3 regions of the Paenibacillus sp. JJ1722 genome follow, and region 1 is predicted to be linked to each of the others. Evidence: riboswitches for the same ligand, from Rfam matches in the RefSeq annotation. Region 1 holds a riboswitch; each other region holds the start of a gene.
The links. Region 1 has a riboswitch for cyclic di-AMP ahead of ACM1ND_RS21620 (TrkH family potassium uptake protein). Riboswitches for the same ligand answer to the same signal wherever they lie in the genome.
Positions count from the first base shown of each region.

Region 2: it holds a riboswitch for cyclic di-AMP, as region 1 does, so the genes downstream of both, ACM1ND_RS00140 (3D domain-containing protein) here and ACM1ND_RS21620 (TrkH family potassium uptake protein) in region 1, are expected to answer to the same signal.
Region 3: it holds a riboswitch for cyclic di-AMP, as region 1 does, so the genes downstream of both, ACM1ND_RS06865 (hypothetical protein) here and ACM1ND_RS21620 (TrkH family potassium uptake protein) in region 1, are expected to answer to the same signal.

Region 1 covers NZ_CP182500.1:4,861,526-4,865,379, forward strand. Annotated here, with positions in the region: gene ACM1ND_RS21610 (LysR family transcriptional regulator) at 1-258, shown strand, start outside; gene ACM1ND_RS21615 (potassium channel family protein) at 264-941, opposite strand; gene ACM1ND_RS21620 (TrkH family potassium uptake protein) at 1,039-2,379, opposite strand; cyclic di-AMP (ydaO/yuaA leader) riboswitch at 2,789-2,941, opposite strand; gene ACM1ND_RS21625 (CPBP family intramembrane glutamic endopeptidase) at 3,203-3,854, shown strand, end outside.
Region 2 covers NZ_CP182500.1:29,091-32,944, forward strand. Annotated here, with positions in the region: gene ACM1ND_RS00135 (TatD family hydrolase) at 1-685, shown strand, start outside; cyclic di-AMP (ydaO/yuaA leader) riboswitch at 887-1,169, shown strand; gene ACM1ND_RS00140 (3D domain-containing protein) at 1,441-2,589, shown strand; gene rnmV (ribonuclease M5) at 2,736-3,281, shown strand; gene rsmA (16S rRNA (adenine(1518)-N(6)/adenine(1519)-N(6))-dimethyltransferase RsmA) at 3,289-3,854, shown strand, end outside.
Region 3 covers NZ_CP182500.1:1,544,645-1,548,498, forward strand. Annotated here, with positions in the region: tRNA gene ACM1ND_RS06855 (tRNA-Leu) at 263-345, shown strand; gene ACM1ND_RS06860 (glutathione peroxidase) at 492-977, opposite strand; cyclic di-AMP (ydaO/yuaA leader) riboswitch at 1,444-1,616, shown strand; gene ACM1ND_RS06865 (hypothetical protein) at 1,732-2,127, shown strand; gene ACM1ND_RS06870 (potassium-transporting ATPase subunit F) at 2,311-2,388, shown strand; gene kdpA (potassium-transporting ATPase subunit KdpA) at 2,540-3,854, shown strand, end outside.

The DNA of each region.
Region 1 (3,854 bases):
ATCCGCATGGAAATCGACTCCTTCGAGGCAATTGTACGCCTGCTTCCAACCTGTAAGGCTTCCGCCTTGCTACCCAAATCCTATTTGCGCAGCGAACTATTACGGGATAATGGACTCACTGCATTGTACTTGCCCGATTTGAAGGAGACACGCCGAACGACCTCCCTCATTTACTCGGAGACGACCGATCTCGGTCCGACAGCACGACGCTGGATTAGCGAGACACGTGCGTCGTTTGCAGGCTATCGTATGGTGTAGAGGGTTTAGCCCTCTTCATTGACATTAACAACCTCATCCTCAAAGCGACCGATATTGTCATTCGAGCCGATGATGACCATAATATCGTCTGCTTTTAGCCGATCCATAGCCGTCGGTGCGATCAGGATACCGTTCGCCGTATGAAGCGCCACGACACTACAACCAAAGCGAGTACGGGCATTTAGCTCTGCTAGCGTTTTGCCATTCAGACATGCAGGTACATTGAGTTCCACAATACTGTATTCTTTGGACAACTCCAAATAATCGAGCAAATTAGGCGTGACTAGCTGATGAGCCACCCGGATACCCATATCCCGTTCTGGATAAATGATCCGGTCCACACCGAGCTTCTCTAACGCACGCCCGTGCAGCACAGATATGGCTTTGGCTACGACTTTTTTCACACCCAGCTCCTTCAGCAAAATGGCGGTCAGGATGCTTACCTGAATGTCATCACCAATAGCAACAATGCCGCAATCGAAATTACGGATGCCCAGTGATCGCAATGAGTCTTCATCGGTAGCGTCCGCCACGACAGTATGTGTCAACATCTCACTCATACTGTCCACCACATCCTCATTCCGGTCAATGCCTAGCACCTCGCACCCCATATCCACCAATTGCAAAGCCAGGCTTGAGCCAAACCGCCCCAAGCCAATAACTACAAACTGCTGCGTTTTCATATCTACTCGAAAACTCCCTTATCTGAATCAATTTCATAAATGAGGATTTTACAAAAATCCTGAAATAATTAAACCAACGAAATGAATATGAAATGATTCATCCTATAATCATTTTGCCTTCCGGATGACGATATAATTCTTTACCCTTTTTCGGCCCCAGTGCATAAGCTAGCGTGAGTGGCCCCAGTCTACCTGCAAACATCGTCAGGGTAATCACCAGCTTGCCTATGACTGTCAAATCAGGTGTAAGCCCTATCGACAGCCCCACCGTACCAAACGCAGACACCGTCTCGAACAAGATCATCAAAAAATGATGATCTTCGGTTGCCGACAAAATCATGGTCACCCCGATCACGAACAGCAGCCCCAGCAGTGTAATGGTCAAAGCCTTGTAAATTCGTCCCTGCGCAAGTCGGTACCTGAACAGCACAATATCTTCACGCCCCCGTAGCATCGAAATCACGGCTCCAATGAGCAGCGCGAATGTTGTGGTCTTAATCCCGCCTCCAGTAGAGCCAGGAGAAGCCCCGATAAACATGAGTATGATGATAAAAAACTGCGTAGCCTGCCGCAAGCCTGCAATGTCCAGTGTATTGGCACCTGCGGTACGAGGGGTTACGGACTGGAATAAAGATCCCAGCAGTTTCCCCCCCCAATCAAGCGAGCCAAGAGTCTTTGGATTCGTAAACTCAAATACAAAAATCACGAGCGTGCCGACTACAATCATAGCGCCCGTCATGCTGAGTACCACCTTAGTATGCAAGGACAGTCTCTTGCGCTTGCGATATTCTGCCAGATCCGACATCACTACAAAACCAATGCCGCCTGAAATAATCAGGAACATAGCTGTAAAATTAACAATCGGATCATATACATAACCTGTCAGGCTGCGAAAGTGCCCGAATAAGTCAAAACCAGCATTGTTAAACATGGAGATGGCATGCCAAATCCCAAAATAAATCGCCCTGCCTACAGGCATATCAAACGCCCAGCGAATCGCAAATATTGCAGCACATACGCCCTCAATGACCAGCGAGTACAGCAGCACCTTACGAATCAATCCGACAATTCCTTCGACAGAGGTCTGATTCATCGCTTCCTGTAAAATGAGGCGCTCCCGTAAGGAAATCCGACGTTTGAACACCAGCGCGATCAAGGTAGCCATAGTCATAAAGCCCAGGCCGCCGATCTGAATGAGCGCAACGATAACAACTTGACCAAAGGTTGTAAAAAAGGTCCCCGTATCCTTTACGACAAGCCCTGTAACACAGGTCGCGGAAGCGGCAGTAAACAAAGCGTCTATAAACGCAAGTGGCTTTCCTGTTGTATTGGAGATCGGCAGCATTAACAATAAACTACCTATTAGAATGATAATGGCAAAGCCCGCAACGAATATCTGCGGTGGAGAAAGCCGGAGCCAGCTTGCATTGGGATTCATCTATTCATCACTTCTCTCCTAATCCTTAAAACTATAAAAACAGTGATTTAATACGGTGTAAGCCCGCTACGCGTTCCATTTGATCTTCCGATCGTCGTTGCCCCTAATTTTTTTGATTTTTCCAAACCTTTAGTAACTATAATTAGCATTCCCTGAATACAGGAAGAATGCATGTCAAGCACTACTCTGCCCCCTGTGCTATTGGCGGGCAGCAGCGAAGGGAGCAGAATTGTTCTGAAGAAGCGAAGCGTTTGCCTTTATCTCCGGATTTTAACCATTAAAGGGGTTATACAATCAAAAAATCCGGGGATAACAGCAATCGGAAGAATAATCTGCACCCGCAGCGGTCTAACCAATCCAAACACTTTTATACACACAAAAATAGACACCGGAAAACCGAGTGCCTGACTTGGTTCCTGCTCATAGCCTACGAGGTTAGCTGACGGATTCGGGCAGCACAGTATGCCCTATTTACACATCCAATCCAGCAGGATCGGCTGTAAAATTCACCCCAGTAACATGGTTCCCCCGTTTTCCCATAGAAATTCGGCTCAACTGTATATCATTACCTATGTATTTCATAGGCATTGCCTCAAGATTATAATCCTTCTATATCCAGATCACAAAATCGATTTCGCCGAAAAAACGTGAAATTGGCTTTATTTTGCGAATGGGCATCGTTTAATCGCAGCTTATCTTATTTTATTAGAACTTTAAAGTGCTTTCACTCTATTTTCATGAATATCGCTGGTCTGTTGGCGGGAACCTGTGCAGTATGATATCTTTAATGGATGTTCTTATTTACAGATTAAGGAGGAAACTCATGAATCCTATCGGGAAACCGGTCGTGCTCACGGCCAACTTCAAAAAATTAGGCTTGCTGGGCGGGATTGGCCTGATTTGCTTTTTTATCTTTCAATTGCTTATTCCCTCGCTTAGCAATCCGAGTCCAGAATCAGTAATGAACGCAAAGGTCATCAGCAAACAAGAAGCGGTCATACACGCATTGGACTTTGCCCGCTCCGAGTTGGGCTATACTGAATCACAGCCAGAGGAGCCTGTCGTGACCTATCAGGCCGAAACAGATTTGTACGGTTATTTATCTAGAGAAAAACTGCTTCAACAGTACGACCGTACATGGAAGAAAAATTACCCTTACGAAACCTTTCGGGTTGATCTGCCTGAATCCTCAGCGAAAAGCAAACTGCAAATTCATGTGGATTTATCCACTGGGAAGGTCGTTAGCTTTAAACGGATCACCTCCAGTACCAATTACACACAGGCTGATATTTCTACGGATGAAGAAGCACGTAACAGGCTTATACGTGTAGCTGAGGACGGCATGACGCTTGAAGCCAAGGAGCAGGCGGCCGCAGTATGGGTCAAGCGCTTTGGCTTTAAGCCGTCGGACTTGAAGCTCGCCACCACTGAAAAAGAAGGTGGATTAAAGTATACCGTAGACGATAAAAAAATCG
Region 2 (3,854 bases), 1.3 Mb from region 1:
AGGAGTAACACGGATGATCAATATCGGATTTAATCGTGAGACCATTCCATCCACTATGAAATTGGCCGAGACGTATGATTTTATTTATGCGGCAGTTGGATGGCATCCGCAGGATGCTATTACAATGCAGGAGGGCGATCTAGAATGGATTGCATCGTTATGCAGTCATAAAAAGGTTGTAGCCATCGGAGAGATCGGTCTGGATTATTATTGGGATACATCACCGAAGGATGTGCAGCATCGGGTGTTTCGAAATCAAATTGGTCTGGCTCGTGAGCTCAAAATGCCCATTGTTATTCATAACCGGGATGCACATGAAGATATTGTTAGGATATTGCGCGAGGAAAAAGCGAGTGAGATTGGAGGAGTCATGCACTCCTTTTCGGGTAGCTGGGAGACAGCCAAAATGGTGCTGGATATGGGATTTCACCTTTCCTTCGGTGGTCCAATAACGTTCAAAAATGCCAAGCAGCCAAAAGAGGTGCTCGCACAGGTGCCGCTGGACCGTCTGCTCATTGAAACTGATGCTCCCTATCTGACGCCTCATCCGTTTCGTGGGAAGCGAAATGAGTCTGCACATGTGAGACTGGTAGCAGAGGCTGCAGCCCAAATCAAAGGGATTACAGTGGAGGAATTAGTGTCAATAACGACCCAAAATGCCCTGGAACGATTTGACATTCAATGAAAAAGTGAAGAAATCGATCAAAATAAAGAGATAGACGAAGCTAATCATGAATTTGTTGCAGGAAACTCGAGAATATTACAATATTTTAACCGAATATTTTAAAAAATGTACTTGAAACCTGCTTTACAACATGCATAGAAACAGGATATCATCTTTTCAGTGAATTGTTGTTTGAATGTAAACATCAACAAGTCATTTCATGAACCAGTCTCGCTGAGTCCCTTTTACAGGGAACGGGGGAACCGATATGGCTTACAGTACGTCCGGCATATGTGCAAGAAGGGAACGTCTCTTCCGCCAGCCGGCTCGACCGAAATTCTTTCCCCGGATGGGATTGAATAGGTGGAGGAGCCGTATTTCGATTTCTTTCTGGGTCTTCGGGGTGAATGTGAAGGCGACCGCCATGAGCGGTTGACCCAAGCTAGGGCGACTCTCTACGTCCGAACCCGACAGCTAACCCCGTAAGCGTAACAAGAGAGAAGCCATCTCGTGCATGAGTTTTCCCGCATATTCACACATGCCGGAAGCCACGAAAGAGCTCTCTAGTCTCTTTCTCTGGCTTTTTTTGTTGTGAATAAAAGAAAATCTGTCATCATACTGTGGTTAAACAGGGGAGGACAGCATGCCGCGAAGACGGGTACATGGTGCAGGACAGTCGCAGTTTGGGCTTGTCTTGTAGAAAATCTGTTATAGTCACGTCAAATCTCAACTATGTCTTACTCCAGACGGCGGGCTATGTAAGGAGGACGGAGGAAATGGGCATTTTCCAAAAAAAGGATACCCATGAGTCACGCTCATCCAGCATGTCTTACGTATTGCGTTGGAAGCAAGAGAATGTGCGCCAGGCTGCTTTGGTTGCTATTTTTCTAATCGCGCTAACGATTATGATTTCAATTCTGATGTACACGCAATCTAAAAAACAAGTCTTTTTTGTCATCGATGGCAAGGCGTCTGCGGTAGAAACCCGGGAATCCAAGCTTCAAGATTTGCTGAGCGAGCATTCCATTTCACTTCAGCCGCATGATACAGTTTCCATGCCGCTAAATGGAGCAATACAGGATGGCGATCGCGTAGTCATTAAACGTGCCAATCAAGTCAAAGTATCTTCAGGCAATGAGACGAAAAAGCTGTACACAACAGAAAATACAGTAGAAGGTGCCATTCGTACCTCGGGCTATAAATTATCATCAACGGATAAAGTTTATCCTGCGTTGGATGCCTCTGTTTCGTCTAACATGGACATAAAAATCGTCCGTGTGAAGAAACAGCAGGTCGAACAGAAAAAACAGGTGCCTTATCAGGTCATCAAAACGGCCGATCCGAGTCTTTATAAAGGCGATAATCGGGTCATTCAAAGCGGCAAATCGGGTGTGGTCGTCCAGCACGTTCAAAAGGTATATCATGATGGAAAGTTGGTATCCAAACAGCTGGTTAACAAGGAAGTTGCACAGAACCGTGTGGATAAAGTCATTGCAGTAGGAACGAAGAAAAAACCGGTCGTTCTGGCTGCTTCCGTCGGTCCCAATGATGCGGTTAAGGCAACAACGGTTAGTTCGGGCAGTGCTGTCCGTAAAGCAGGCGTCAATTTTAAATATAGCAAAGTTTTACAAAATGTCTCCATGACGGCGTATTCCTCACAGGAGCCAGGTATCGGTACACGTACTGCATCCGGCGCACGTGTCACGGAAGGACGCACCATCGCGGTCGATCCGAGTGTAATTCCAATCGGCTGGTGGGTGTATATCGAAGGGGTGGGCTTCCGCCGTGCGGAGGATACCGGTGGCGCGATTAAAGGCCACAAAATCGATGTGTATTATGAGAGTTTGAGCCGAGCCAACCAATTTGGTCGTAAGCACGGTAAAACCGTTTATGTTATCGGACCGGTAAAGCCTGAAATCAACTAAAACAGGTTGTGTATGTTGAGGGCAATGCGATAGTATTAACAACATAGTTATGCCATGCTAAGAAGAGGATATCCTCTTCTTATTTTGTTTTCAAAAGCAGGGAAAGATAAATATAGCTTGCTGTGTAGCAGTGGAGGGAAACGCAAATGATCAAGGAAGTGATCGTGGTAGAGGGCCGGGATGATACGGTGGCCATTCGCCGCGCTGTTGAAGCGGATACGATAGAAACTGGCGGCTCCGCCATTAATAAAATGACGCTGCGTAAAATTGCATTGGCGCAGGAGCGGCGGGGGGTCATCATTTTAACCGATCCCGATCATGCAGGGGAGCGCATCCGTAAGATTATCGCTTCCAAGGTACCCGGCTGCAAGCAGGCCTTTATACCCGAGGCAGAAGCGACGCGCAAAGGAGATATTGGCGTGGAGAATGCCTCACCGGAAGCGATCAGACACGCTCTTGCACGGGTCCATACGACAGTGGAAGGCGCCGACCCGCTGATTGAGTGGGCGGACCTGATTGATGCTGGACTCATCACCCACCCCAATGCTGCTGCACGCCGTATGGCCTTAGGGAATGTGCTGGGTATTGGTTATTGTAACGGAAAGCAGCTACATAAACGGCTCTCTGTATTTCAGATCAGCCGCGAGGAATTTGCCGGGGCGCTGGCACAAATTGAAAGTGAAGGATTGTGATATCCGTATGACAGGGATTCAAGATATAGCAACACCGCGGCGTACGAAGGACATTATTCAACGGCACGGTTTTTCGTTCAAAAAGAGTTTGGGACAAAATTTCTTGATTGATCAGAATATTCTCAATAAGATTGTAAATGCTGCCGGATTGGATGAGACGAAGGGCGCACTTGAGATCGGTCCTGGGATTGGTGCTTTGACCGAGAAGCTGGCCCAATCGGCCAAGGCAGTTACCGCTGTCGAGATTGACCAGCGGCTGCTGCCAATTCTCGAAGAAGTGTTGGCCCCTTATGAGCATGTGAAGGTACGTCATGGAGACGTGTTGAAGCTGGATTTGCGCGAGGTGTTCGCAGCCGATTTTGCAGACGTGAGCAAGGTAAGTGTCGTGGCTAATCTGCCGTACTACGTTACTACACCGATTCTGATGAGGCTGCTGGAGGACAAGCTCCCTTTGGAGAATATCGTCGTTATGATCCAAAAAGAAGTGGCTGAGCGTATGGCTGCGTCTCCTGGAACGAAGGATTACGGCAGCCTGAGCATTGCGGTGCAATATTACAGCGAACCTGAATTAGT
Region 3 (3,854 bases), 2.8 Mb from region 1:
GCCTTTATGCAAGGTGGTTCGCCTCCTCGAAGTGAATCCTTATGTCATGTTATGTTATTTTACTTTTTACTTGGGGATAACGAAAAATATTCGAAATATATGTAATATATATTTACATTTAAATAGCTTTTGTGTCAAATCAAATATTCTTATCGCTCATACATGTTAGTTAAAATAACATATAAAATAATTATTATATTTTTGTTTACAAATAGTTGAAGAGAGAGTATAATAAATCTGTTGCCTCATTACATTATGATTTGCGGTCGTGGTGGAATGGCAGACACGCTATCTTGAGGGGGTAGTGGGCGTACGCCCGTGGAGGTTCGAGTCCTCTCGACCGCATTATATGCAAGACTCAGTTAAAAAAGCATCCTGACACGGTTTACGTGAAGGGATGCTTTTTTTGTTAAGCATTTTTCGTTATATCCTTTAGCCACAGAAGCAACGGTAGACAATAGGTCATTTATTAACTGTGATAAAGAAGGATGTCAGTTTTGCTGCAAAAGCTTCTCTATATCTCCCGCCAGCTTATCTGGAGTGGTTTGCGGTGCATAGCGCTTAAATACGTTACCTTCTCGTGTAATTAAGAATTTAGTAAAATTCCATTTGATCGCTTTGGACCCTAATACCCCCGGAGCAGTTTGGGTCAGGTAACGAAATAAGGGGTGCGCTTGATCGCCATTGACATCTGTCTTGGCGAACATCGGAAAGGTAACACCATAATTGATCTGGCAAAACTCGGAAATCTCCTCGCTGGAACCTGGCTCTTGTTTGGCAAATTGGTTGCTGGGAAATCCCAAAATTTCGAGCCCCTGTTCATGGTACTGGTCATATAGCTCTTGTAGCGCTTTGTATTGGGGGGTTAACCCACATTTGCTGGCAGTGTTCACGATAAGCAGAACGTTCCCTTCATATGTGGATAACGGAATTTGTTTCCCTTGCAGGGTGTGCGCATCATATTCATAAACGGTCATAGTATCTCTCCTTATTCAATATTCAGCAATTAAATTGTAAGCAATTAAAATCGAGGTTGCAAGTTTTGAAAAGCTGTATCAAGCCTTTAGCCGCTGTAAAATCGTATTTTGTTCAAAACAGTAAATCGCACCGCAAATGGAGCGAATTAAGGTGTTTCTTCTTATAAAAGCGGGTTCAATCGGTGTTTAGCTGGTACATATAGCGTATTTTCTTCTCTTTTTACAAAAAAAGGCCAAAAACGCCCTACCCTACGCCAATATTGACATGCTTGTCATTTTCGAAAAGGGATGAAAAACAGAGATTGAAGGAGCTGTGAGAAGCATAGTTGCATTGTAAGCGCTATTATTAATATCCTAGGCTCTAAAGGCCGATTTATAACCCCGCAGTTGAGCTTTACAGTCTTCCATGCGCGGGTGTATGATTCAAGACGTAATTTCAAATTAACTTGAATGAAGCAACAACGAAATGTCTATAGCGCTGAATTTTGCAGTTGCAAAAGCGGGGGAACCAATCGAGATTGTACGGCTTCGGAAGCCGTGTGTCTCATGGGGTGAATTTTCAGGTCAAGTGCCAGAAATAGGGCGACTCTCACGTCCGAATCCGACAGCTAACCTCGTAAGCGTACAGGGAGAGGCAACAAACCGCCGTGTGCAGCCATGGTTTATTTTATCATGGATATGTAAGAAGCCGGAGGAAAGCCTTTTTCCTTCGGCTTCTTTTTGTTGTCTTTTTATACCGGGAGAGGAGCTACTGATGGAAGGTCGGTTAATTATTGTCACTGCACCGAATGAAGCGGGCAGAAGTTTTGTGAAATTGCTTATTTTCAAAAAATTGGCGTTTGCAGTTCTCACGAATAGCGCCCAGGAGGAACGACAGCTCAAAAAAATGGGTGTGGAGCACATTGTCCGCATCAATACCATGCAAGCAGGAAAATGGAATTTTCCAAAAAAAGAAATTGGTAGTGTGTATTTGTTCGAGAACAGCTTGAATCTGACGTGCCGTTTCCTGCAAATATGTCGGCCGCTAACATCGGAATCGATCTATGTTATTACGCACGGCTGTAATCCACAAGGAATTTATCGGGGATTGGGAGCGGATCATGTGATCTACACATTGAACGGAGAGGTGGGTTTTCTGCTGAACGGATAAGCACTTATAACATAGTTGTTTTATGATTTTATGATCAAATAAGAATGGCGATCTGAGGACCGATACGGAGGGTATAAACATGATGGATATATACATGCTGCTCGTCATGGCTGTGAGTTATGGAGTGATACTGCTGTTTGTACGCTGGTGTGATGCGCAGACCTCTAAAGGAGGACGAAGAGGATGATCGTTATACTTGGACTTACGGCTATTGTGTTTATGTATTTAATCTACGCACTCCTGAACCCTGAAAAGTTCTAATCAGCTATAGGGGATAGAGCGGGCGGGAACAACAGATCTGAATATTAAGCATCATAGGTAGCAGGTTTTCGCAAACGTGTGCACACGTTTGGTGCTCTGGAAGCAGGTCTGTTGTTCCAAACGCAGGAGCATTTTGAAGGAGGAATAAAGGATGGAGCTGCTTCAAATTGGAATTGTGATCGTCATATTGCTGCTCTTGGTAAAGCCAGTGGGCACCTATATGTATCATGTATTCTCGAATGAACCCAATCGGACGGATCGGATTTTTGGCGGAACAGAAAAGCTGATTTATAAGATAGTAGGATTGAAGAAGCTGGAGAGCATGCGTTGGACTACGTATGTTATGAGTTTCATTGCAACGAATGTCGTGCTTGTGGCGATCAGCTACTTGCTGTTGCGTTTACAGGGAATGCTTCCCGGTAATCCGGCTGGAAACAGTAATATGGAAGCATCACTAGCTTTTAATACGGTAATCAGCTTTATGACGAATACGAATCTCCAACATTATAGCGGAGAAAGCGGGCTTACGTATCTGACACAGATGGCGTTCGTCACGATGATGATGTTCACTTCGGCTGCTTCCGGTTTTGCGGTTGCTGCGGCTTTTATGAGAGGATTGACGCGGCGCGGTGAAGGGATGGGCAATTTCTTTCAAGATTTTATTAAAGCCATTATAAGGATTTTCCTGCCGCTGGCCTTTGTGCTTACGCTGGTGCTGGTTGGATTGAAGGTACCACAGACGCTACAGCCTACGGCGGATCTTACGACGCTGAGCGGAACACAGCAGCAGATTTCTATGGGGCCCATTGCTTCTCTGGAGTCCATCAAGCATTTGGGGACGAATGGAGGCGGTTATGCGGGAGCTAACTCTGCGCATCCTTTTGAAAATCCAAGTCCTTGGACGAACGTGCTGGAAATTTTGGCAATGTGGGTAATGCCGGCTTCGTTGCCGTATACCTTTGGACTGTTTGCCCGTAATCGTAAGCAGGGCTGGATTATTTTTAGCTCCATGATGGTATTGTTTCTTATTTTTCTATCTATTACGTACGTGTCTGAAAAGACAGGTAACCCGTTAATCCAGACACTGGGTGTGGATGCTTCTCAAGGAAGCATGGAAGGGAAAGAGGTTCGTTTCGGCATTGGACAATCGGCTTTATTCACTGCGGTCACAACAGCGGCAACGACAGGTTCGGTCAATAATATGCATGATACACTAACCCCACTGGGTGGCATGGCTGCTTTGGGAGAAATGATGCTAAACGTCATTTTTGGCGGCAAGGGTGTCGGGCTGATGAATATGCTGATGTATGCGATTCTGGGTGTGTTTATATGCGGACTGATGGTCGGGAGAACTCCGGAATTTATGGGAAGGAAAATTGAAGGCAAGGAAATGAAGCTGATCGCGATTGCCATTTTGGTACATCCGTTTCTCATTCTCGCCCCAACTGCGCTTGCGTTTATGAGTC